DNA from 4 places in the Auritidibacter ignavus genome. Region 1 is predicted to be linked to each of the others. Evidence: riboswitches for the same ligand, from Rfam matches in the RefSeq annotation. Region 1 holds a riboswitch; each other region holds the start of a gene.

Region 1 (2,197 bases):
AGACGATGAAAAACACCCCGAAAGCGATCAAACCCAGGTCCAGGCGGAGGGGCCTATCGGGGTTGTTCAGGCCACCGGTGGAGGCCAGCGTGACCACGACACCACCGATCAAACCGAGGACGGCTGAGAAAATCAGGGGTGCCGCAACGCCGAGGGGTTTGTTCTTCTCGGGGCCGTTCGGAGGTTGCGGGCCGCGCTGAGTAGTCACGACTCACGCTCCTGGGGTGCTCGATGATCACAATACATAATGCCTGCACGCTCCGGATGATCCACGTCGTGGGGCACCAGGGCGCACCTGACTATTCTAATCACGGCATGCTGACAGAATCCGCACGTGACCTCTCAGAGTGAACAACAGGGCGCACCACAGACCAGCACTGCAGGTCAGGATTCTTTCGGTCTCCACCCACGACGACGAGCCCGGCGGGTGTCGAGGTAGTACCCCACCCCGGGAATACTGCAAAACACCACGTGAATAAAGGCCGCCGAGCCCACAATACCGAGCAGATTGTGGAAGTCAGCTCCGACGAAGATCGCGATGACGGTGGCCACCGCCGTGAGCACATCGACGGCTCCGGGGATCAACCAGTCGCGGGCCGGGGGGAATTCTTTGCGGTATCCACCACCGGCCACCAGCTGAGCGATACCGGCAACCAGCAAGGCCAGGCTGAGGATGATCGCGGTGGCCATCACCCCGGCGGAGAACAGTTGGGCCCCAACTAATGCAACCGGCCCAAGCACCCAGGCGGCCGCAGCCATCGACAAAGGCGAGCGCATGGCCTCCGGCACCGGTTCTTGGCGCAGGAATTCCCACATCGCCACCCCGGTGAGAAACAGGTAGATGGCGCAGCTGACATTAACCCAGGCAGGGCCGGAGTCCATCAGGTCGGGCGCTTGGTAGATCAGCGAGAAGATCCCGAAGGCTAAGGCCACCCCGGCACGAATCAGATACGGTCGAAAAATCAGGTGGGCGGTGTCGGGGCTGATCTTGGACGGAGGCTGCTGTTGGGTCTGAGTCACGGGAGACATTCTAGGCAAGAAAACGTTCTCCGGCAGTTTTCTCCTTCGCGCCCGGTATGACAGAATATAAATGTCCATCACGAGCGGCCGAGAGATCTGGCTCCATGACGCCGCAGCAATCTATCTCGAGTGCTAATGCCAGAATCGATGGGAGCAAGAATATGACAACGTTCACCGAACAGCCCCAGGTGGCCGAATCTGAATCCAACCGGGTGTCCGGCGTGTTCTACGGTTCCGCTCAAACAACCGTGAGCACCGGTGCGTACCGTTTCCTGGTTGATGAGCCGGAAGCCTCCGGTGGAAAGAATGCAGCGCCTAACCCGATGGAATACATTCTCGGGGCCACCAACGAGTGTATTTCCGTGGTGATTGAGGCCAAGTCCGGCACACACCAGATCCCGATTCAGGGCATTCACACCTACTCCTATGCCTCCCAGGATTTGGGTGGTCTGGCGGCAGGCCGGGATGTCCAACCTCACTTTCACACCTATCATTTGGCCGTGTTAGTCCAGACCGATGTGCGCGACGCGGACCGACTACGGGCCTTCGCCCAGGACGTGGAGCACGCTTGCCCGGCAGCCAACCTGTTGCGAGCGGCCCAAGGGCTACAGCTGACCGTGCACTGGCAGTTCGTCGACCGGCTGGTTGATCACGATGCCGAGGCCGTGGTGAATCAGGCGCTGGGGGTCCCCAACCGGAATGAGCCGGTGGACGCTGCCGAACCATTTCTGACGCTCACCAACCCCGACGCCTAGGACGAGCGCGACGGGCCGACCACACTGCCCAACACGATCCAGGCCTCGCCCCGAATCCGCCACCACAGTGTCAGCGCACGAGCGCCCAGATATACCACGGCGAAGCCGACCCAGACCAACACCACCGATACGACCCCGGAGCCGTCGTCGAGCTGGGCGGCCAGCCAGCCGAGAAACAGAATGAACGGCAGGTAGAGCGCCAAGGCAACCACTGAGGCGATCCCGAGGTATTTGGCGTCCCCGGCACCCATCAGGATGCCGTCGAGGATGAACACATACCCCGCCAGCGGCTGGGCGATGGCCAACACCATCAGCCCGGCCGCTCCGGCCTGGATCACGACCGGGTCTTGGCTAAACATTCGCGGGATCACCGCAGACAGCCCGGCCAACAACAGCCCGGTGATCACCCCGAAGCCCATCGA
Region 2 (2,197 bases), 180 kb from region 1:
ACGAGCCCGTCAGCGACGCCGTCATGGCGAATCGGGGGTGCGCGTTGAGGATTGTCTGTCCGCGGTGGCCGTGGTTGCGGTGAAACAGCCCCGCGTGCGAGTCCGTGATGACTGGGACGGATTTGGGCAACGGCTGACTGCGACCGGATCGCTGATCATGAAAGACGCTTTGGCCGAGGCGGTTTATGACCGGCCGGGTGATTCCCGGCGGGGTATTCTCAACGTGATGCTTGAGGTCACGTTGCTGGCCCTGCAGGCCGGTATTGCCCGGGCGGCGTTGCGCGATGGGATGGCCGCGTTGCAACAGCGCACCCGCGTTTTCAACACCTCGACCGGGTCCACCCCGCGCGAAGACGATCAACTGTTGGGGATTGTGGGAGAACTCTCCGCCAAATCAGCGCTGTGTGAGCAAGCGGTGCGCGCGATCGGTGCGCAACTGGATGAGGCCGTGGTAGCCCAAGAGGCCACCGACGCTGGTCGTCAAGAGACTCAGCCCGGTTCCGGGTGGATCGAGACGCTGGTGGCCTCCCAGCGGGCAGCGATTACGGTCCCGTCATTGGCGTTGGAGGTCTGCACCGGTATTTTTGACGTGCTCGGGGCCTCGGCGACCTCCACCGGTTTGGCCCTGGACCGGCACTGGCGCAACGCCCGGACCTTGGCCACCCATGATCCGTCGGTCTTCAAGGCCAGGATGGTCGGTGACTGGGAAGTCAACGGAACCGTGCCCAGCACCTATCTGGCGCAGAACCGATAGCCCCGGCAGCACGCCCCGGTAGCAACCGGTCTCCACTCGCACTGCGGTTTGCCTCACCCACATTCTGTCGAAAAGCCCCAGGTCAGGTGATGGTCTCGTCCCATCCAGAGTGGCTGAGAGACTTGGCTCGTTGACGCCGCAGCAACCCGTGGTCCACGGTCCGTGCCCGGGTGCTAATGCCAAGACCGATGGAAGGAGTATCTTTCGATGTCGACCACCCCTGAAACCGGCCAGAACGGTGAGCGCGAGATTTTCTTCAACGCTTTCGACATGAATTGCGTGGTGCACCAGTCCCCGGGGCTGTGGCGCCACCCGGAGGATCACGCCCGGGAATACAACACGATCGGCTACTGGACCAAGCTGGCCCAGATCTTGGAAAAGGGCCTGTTCGATGGGCTATTTATTGCCGATGTGCTCGGTCCCTACGACGTCTTTGAGGACTCACCCCGGGCAGCGCTGAATTCCGGGGCCCAAGTGCCGGTCAACGACCCGTTCTTGCTGGTCTCGGCGATGGCCGCGGTGACCGAGAACCTCTCCTTTGGGGTCACCGCCGGTACCGCCTATGAGCACCCCTACCCCTTCGCTCGGCGACTGGCGACCTTGGATCATCTCACCGACGGCCGGATCGGGTGGAACGTGGTCACCGGGTATCTGCCCTCCGCGGCCCGCAATATGGGCAATGTCGATCAGATGGAACACGACGAGCGCTACGATCACGCCGATGAGTACATGGACGTGGTCTATAAGTTACTCAATGGCTCCTGGGAGCTCGATGCGGTGGTCGAGGATCGTGGCACCGGGGTGTTCACCGATCCGACCAAGGTGCATAATATCAACCACCAGGGTCGGTACTTCTCCGTTCCCGGCACCGCGGTCACCGAGCCCTCCCCGCAACGGGTGCCATTGATTTTCCAGGCTGGTGCCTCCACCCGAGGTCGGGCGTTTGCCGGTAAGCACGCTGAAGCCTCCTTCATTAACTCGCCCACCCCACAGCTGATGAGCGCGACTGTGGAAAAGCTACGCCAGGCGGCAGTGGATGCCGGCCGTGACCCCTATGATCTGCGGATCTTCGCGATGCTGACGGTGATCACCGCAGCCACCGATGACGAGGCCCAGGCGAAGTTTGAAGACTACGCCAGCTACGCCGATGTGGAAGGCGCCCTGGTGCTGATGTCAGGCTGGATGGGCTTGGACCTGTCCACGTTCGATCTGGACGAGCCGCTGGGTGAGGTGGAATCAAACGCGATCCAGTCCACGGTGGAGACCTTCAAGCAGGCGTCGGGAGATGACGGGGAGTGGACCGTGCGCAAAATGGCCGAATGGGTCGGTGTGGGCGGCTTCGGCCCGGTCATCGTCGGCTCCGGCGAGACCGTGGCCCGGAAGATGATCCAGTGGCAGGATGAGACCGATATCGACGGGTTCAATTTAGCCTATGCGGTCACC
Region 3 (2,197 bases), 180 kb from region 1:
CGTAGTCCAGGGTCAGCGTGTCGTCAGGATTATCGATGGACCCCGATCCTTCACCGACCAGACAGCCGGACAGGGTCACCGACAGCGCAAGAACGCTTGCAGTGGCCACACCACCGCGGAGAAACTGGAATGTCATCGTCCTGCCCCCGCTGTGTCGGTGGTGGCGGTCGATTCGGTCACGCCCAGCCCTTCGTACAGATGCCGGGCGAGGTCGACGAGTTCTGGGGTGGAGAGATCCCGTGGCCGGGCACCGGGAACCTGGCAGATCTCCTGCACTGTCGCTCCGGGCTGCCCAGACTGGTCCGAGCCCAGCAACATGATGTGATCGGATAAGTGTAGGGCCTCATCCACGTCGTGGGTGACCAATAAGATCGTGGTGTTGGTGGCAGCATGCACATCCAGTAATAGCTGTTGCATTTTGATCCTGGTCAGCGCGTCCAAGGCGCCAAAAGGCTCGTCCAGTAGTAGCACTTCCGGGCTCCGTGCCAGCGCCCGGGCCAGGGAAGCGCGCTGGGCCATACCTCCGGAAATTTCTCGAGGCCGGTGCTTGGCCACCTGCCCGAGCCCGACCAGCTCAAGGAGTTCGGCCACGCGCTCGCGACCGGCCCGCCGACCGGTGCCACGGGGTAGCCCGAGCGCTACATTGGCGGCAATGCTACGCCACGGCAACAGTCGGGGCTCTTGGAATCCGACACCGGTTCGGGGGTCATAGGCTACTACCGTGTCGCCACCGATCAGCACATGCCCGGTGTTTTCGGTATCCAGGCCCCCCACGGTGCGAAGCAACGTGGATTTTCCCGATCCGGAGGCTCCGATGATCGATAAGATCTCCCCGGGAGCAACCGTGAACGACATATCGCGCAGAATGGTGCGTGTCCCGGTGTCGGTGGTAAAGCTACGCCCGACGTGGTCGAAGGTGACCGATAGTTGTGAACCGGACGCGAGTTGACCGGAGGTACTGGAAAGGGGTTGACCGGAGGCGCCGGCGCCGGGGGTGGACGAAGCAACAGAAGGCACGTACATCACTCTCCATCGTTCCTGGCGTTAGCACCCTGCTGATTCACGTCAATGTGCCAGTCGAAGCAACAGACAATTGTGTCTCACGTGTCGGGGTTGCTGCGGTGTCAAAGAGCCAGATCTCTCAACCGCTCTGGATGGTTACGTGCTTATCTAATCTTTTCGTTTCTCCGCTTGTCAAAATCGGGTGTCATAAAAGACCCCGAGCAAACGCGGTCTGGGATCTCATCGTGGTGAAACCGCGTTCGTCGGGGTCTTGATCGGGGAGTTCAAAGCTCGGGAAATTCCAGAGCGTTTAGGCGTCGTCTCGGTGACGCCACCGCACCAGCAGGATGCCCACCAGCAACACGATCGCGCCACCCACGCCAGCCCAGAGCAACGAGGAGGTACTGCCGGTCTTGGCCAGTTCATCGTCAGCTACCTGGGGGTTGTGTTCACCGTTGTTGCTGTCTGACTCGGCCCGGTCGGTGTCATCCACCTCTGCCGGGGCATTGACCGGCTTGGCGACGTCCGGGGTCGCGGGGCTAGATTCGGTGTCTGCGGGCTCTTCACTGGTCTGGGTAGGGGATTCTTCCGGTTCGTGTGTGGGGGTTTCTGCGGGGGTTGGGGGCTGCTGGGGCGTTGCTTCGGGCGACGTCTCAGAGTCTGCCGGCTCCTCGGCTGGGGAACTGGACGCTACGGCCGGCTGAGTCTCGGTCCGGAAACTCAGCTCCACCTGGTCTTCGTGCCCGTGTTGCCGGGCGGTGACGAGCAAGAGCGCCTGAGAGCGACGGTGTGACTCGGGGTGTACCGGCAGAGTGACGAACCGGTGTTGGGAGACGTGGGATTGTTCCAGTGTCCAAGTCACGGTGTCTTCGTCAGGAGAATCCGCAGTGTGCGCTAGGTAAATCTCGTCGCCGTGCGCCACGCGTTGTAGGTCGACCGGTTCGCCGTCTTCATCGGTGTAGGTGTACTCCAGGCCGGAGTCTGACTCAGCCGACAGGGCCAGATGGCCTGATGCGGCGTCGATGGTCACCGGCCCCAGCAAGGTCGGGTCTGACGCATCACGGTCGGCAGGAATGAGAAACTCTTCGGCGTCCACCTGCAGGCTCCCCGGGGCCGCCGCGGTGCTCTGATGCGCCTGAAGATCAAGTCCCGAGGCCTCTTCGATGAGATAGTCGTAGACTGCCCGCACGTGATC
Region 4 (2,197 bases), 160 kb from region 1:
GGGTACGCCCAGGGCTTCGGCGATCTGCATGGTGAGTTCGTCAACGGTGTCGACATCGCGCTTGGAGTCGATAGCAACCACCGGAATACCGGCATCGCGCATCTGCAACATCACGTCCCAGGGGCCCAGGGAGGTGTCGGTGATGATCACGGTCGGAGCCAGCTCGAGGATGGCTTCGGCGTTGAGATCGTGCCCGTTTTCGGTCACCAACGGTTTATCGGCGATCTCGGCAAAACCCGAAGAGATATCGCGGCCAACCACGTGATCGCCGAGGCCGAGCTCATAGACGGTCCGGGAGGCGGTGCCGTAGAGGTCCACCGCCAGAATCCGGGAGGTATCGGTCACGGTGACTTGAGTGCCTTGGGCGTCGGTGACGGTCACCGGCAACTGGGATTGTGGGTTGGTGGCGATCGGGTTGATCGCCGAATTGGCCAAATGCGCGGTGGTGGGGCCTTCGTAATCCTTGGGGTTGTCGATGAACTGGGCGTTGTCCAGGGCCTGGCCAACATCAACGGTGCCACTAGCCTGTCCGCCACAACCGGTGACGACAAACAGCAGGGTGGCTAGCAGGGCTGCCAGCGTGGCGCGCTGGCCACGGCGTGACGTTCTCGGTGCGTGTTGGACGGTCTGCACGGTAGGTGACCTCTTCTCGACGGGATCGTATCCGGCGGGTGATGGTGAATACTCAAAGCTAACGGCAAGCTTAGCCTCACCTATCTTTATTTGGCAAATATAGCGACTGCATGTATGACTGCTAAGACTTTCCTACTTTTAGTGCAGATATCAGCTTGTGGGGCGTTCTCGACGACCACAAGCCGGCCCACGGCGGGTCGGTGTTGTTGCTGATCTCACAAGATGTCGGTCTGCGACACCTCGGTGTTGACCGCTTGATCGACGACCTAGACTAGAGGTCAGTACGACCATCCAGAGCGGTAGCAGAGATCTGGCTCGATGACGCCGCAGCAACCACCGACTCCATTCTCGATTCGGCAGGTGCTCATGCCAGAAGCGATGGAAGGAAGGTGCGATTTTTCGTGTCCGCAACACCCACTGAGCGTTCCGCGTCCCACCCCTCTGATCGGGAAATCTTTCAGTCCCTGATCGCCGAGCCCGTCCAGGTTGATCAGCGGTATCCGGCCGGGTTGGCCGCACAGCTTTTTACTTCTGAGTACCAGCCACTCACCCCGGAGCAGACCGGACTGCCAGGCATCGTGCCCGGACCGTTGCCCGCCGAGATCGTGGACGCCGCCGATCCGGATGTGCATCCCGGTCGAGATCCCGAGCTCTTACACGGCGGTCGCGGCGATGGACAGCCAGTGGACGAGCGGGCGCGGATCGCCTTCTGGGAGGCTGCCGCCCAACGGTTGGACTGGCACGAGCCATTCGACACGGTACACACCTGGACCAATCCTTCACCAGCCGCCGAACGTGGCCCGGTGATGCGGTGGTTTTCCGGTGGCAAGCTCAATGTGGCGGTGAATTGCCTGGATCGGCACGTGGACAACGGTCTGGGCGAGAAGGTGGCCCTGTATTTTGAGGGCGAGCCCGGCGATCGGCGGGCGGTGACCTACCGGCAGTTGCTCGCCGAGGTCTCTCAGACCGCCCATGCGCTAACCGAGCTGGGCATTGGCCCCGGCGATCGCGTGGTGGTCTATCTGCCGGTGCTGGTCGAGACCGTGGTGATCGCACTGGCGTGTGCCCGCATTGGGGCGGTGCACTCACTGGTCTTCGGCGGTTTTTCGGCCGAAGCCCTGAAGTTCCGGGTGGAGAATACCGCGGCGAAGTTGCTGGTCACCTCCGATGGGCAGTTCCGGCGGGGCAAAGCCGTACCGGTCAAAGACGCGTCCGATGCCGCGGTAGCCGGGGAAAACAACATTGAGCACGTGCTGGTGCTCAACCGCACCGGTCATCAAGACGAGATCACCTGGGTGCCGGGTCGAGACGTGTGGTGGCACGAGATCGTGGATCGGCAGCCTGCGACCCACACCCCGGAGTTTTTTGACGCCGAGCACCCGCTGTTCATCATGTACACCTCGGGCACCACCGGTCAGCCGAAAGGACTAGTGCATACCTCGGCCGGCTATCTCACCCAGGCGTCGTGGTCCTATGACTATCTCTTTTCGAATCCGGATATCGCGACCCGGGACCAGGACGTGCATTGGTGCACCGCCGATCTAGCGTGGGTCACCGCCCATAC

The links. Region 1 has a riboswitch for S-adenosylmethionine ahead of QDX22_RS09580 (OsmC family protein). Riboswitches for the same ligand answer to the same signal wherever they lie in the genome.
Region 2: another riboswitch for S-adenosylmethionine. It lies ahead of QDX22_RS10410 (LLM class flavin-dependent oxidoreductase); the one in region 1 lies ahead of QDX22_RS09580 (OsmC family protein).
Region 3: another riboswitch for S-adenosylmethionine. It lies ahead of QDX22_RS10395 (ABC transporter ATP-binding protein); the one in region 1 lies ahead of QDX22_RS09580 (OsmC family protein).
Region 4: another riboswitch for S-adenosylmethionine. It lies ahead of acs (acetate--CoA ligase); the one in region 1 lies ahead of QDX22_RS09580 (OsmC family protein).

Annotation. Positions count from the first base shown of each region.
Region 1 covers NZ_CP122564.1:2,113,578-2,115,774, reverse strand. The annotation lists gene QDX22_RS09590 (hypothetical protein) at 1-208, opposite strand, end outside; gene QDX22_RS09585 (hypothetical protein) at 385-1,020, opposite strand; SAM riboswitch class I at 1,092-1,174, shown strand; gene QDX22_RS09580 (OsmC family protein) at 1,182-1,775, shown strand; gene QDX22_RS09575 (MATE family efflux transporter) at 1,772-2,197, opposite strand, start outside.
Region 2 covers NZ_CP122564.1:2,292,503-2,294,699, forward strand. The annotation lists gene QDX22_RS10405 (acyl-CoA dehydrogenase family protein) at 1-754, shown strand, start outside; SAM riboswitch class I at 852-949, shown strand; gene QDX22_RS10410 (LLM class flavin-dependent oxidoreductase) at 962-2,197, shown strand, end outside.
Region 3 covers NZ_CP122564.1:2,288,802-2,290,998, forward strand. The annotation lists gene QDX22_RS10390 (aliphatic sulfonate ABC transporter substrate-binding protein) at 1-136, opposite strand, end outside; gene QDX22_RS10395 (ABC transporter ATP-binding protein) at 133-1,023, opposite strand; SAM riboswitch class I at 1,027-1,161, opposite strand; gene QDX22_RS10400 (Cys-Gln thioester bond-forming surface protein) at 1,313-2,197, opposite strand, start outside.
Region 4 covers NZ_CP122564.1:2,273,766-2,275,962, reverse strand. The annotation lists gene QDX22_RS10340 (heme/hemin ABC transporter substrate-binding protein) at 1-633, opposite strand, end outside; SAM riboswitch class I at 918-1,018, shown strand; gene acs (acetate--CoA ligase) at 1,239-2,197, shown strand, end outside.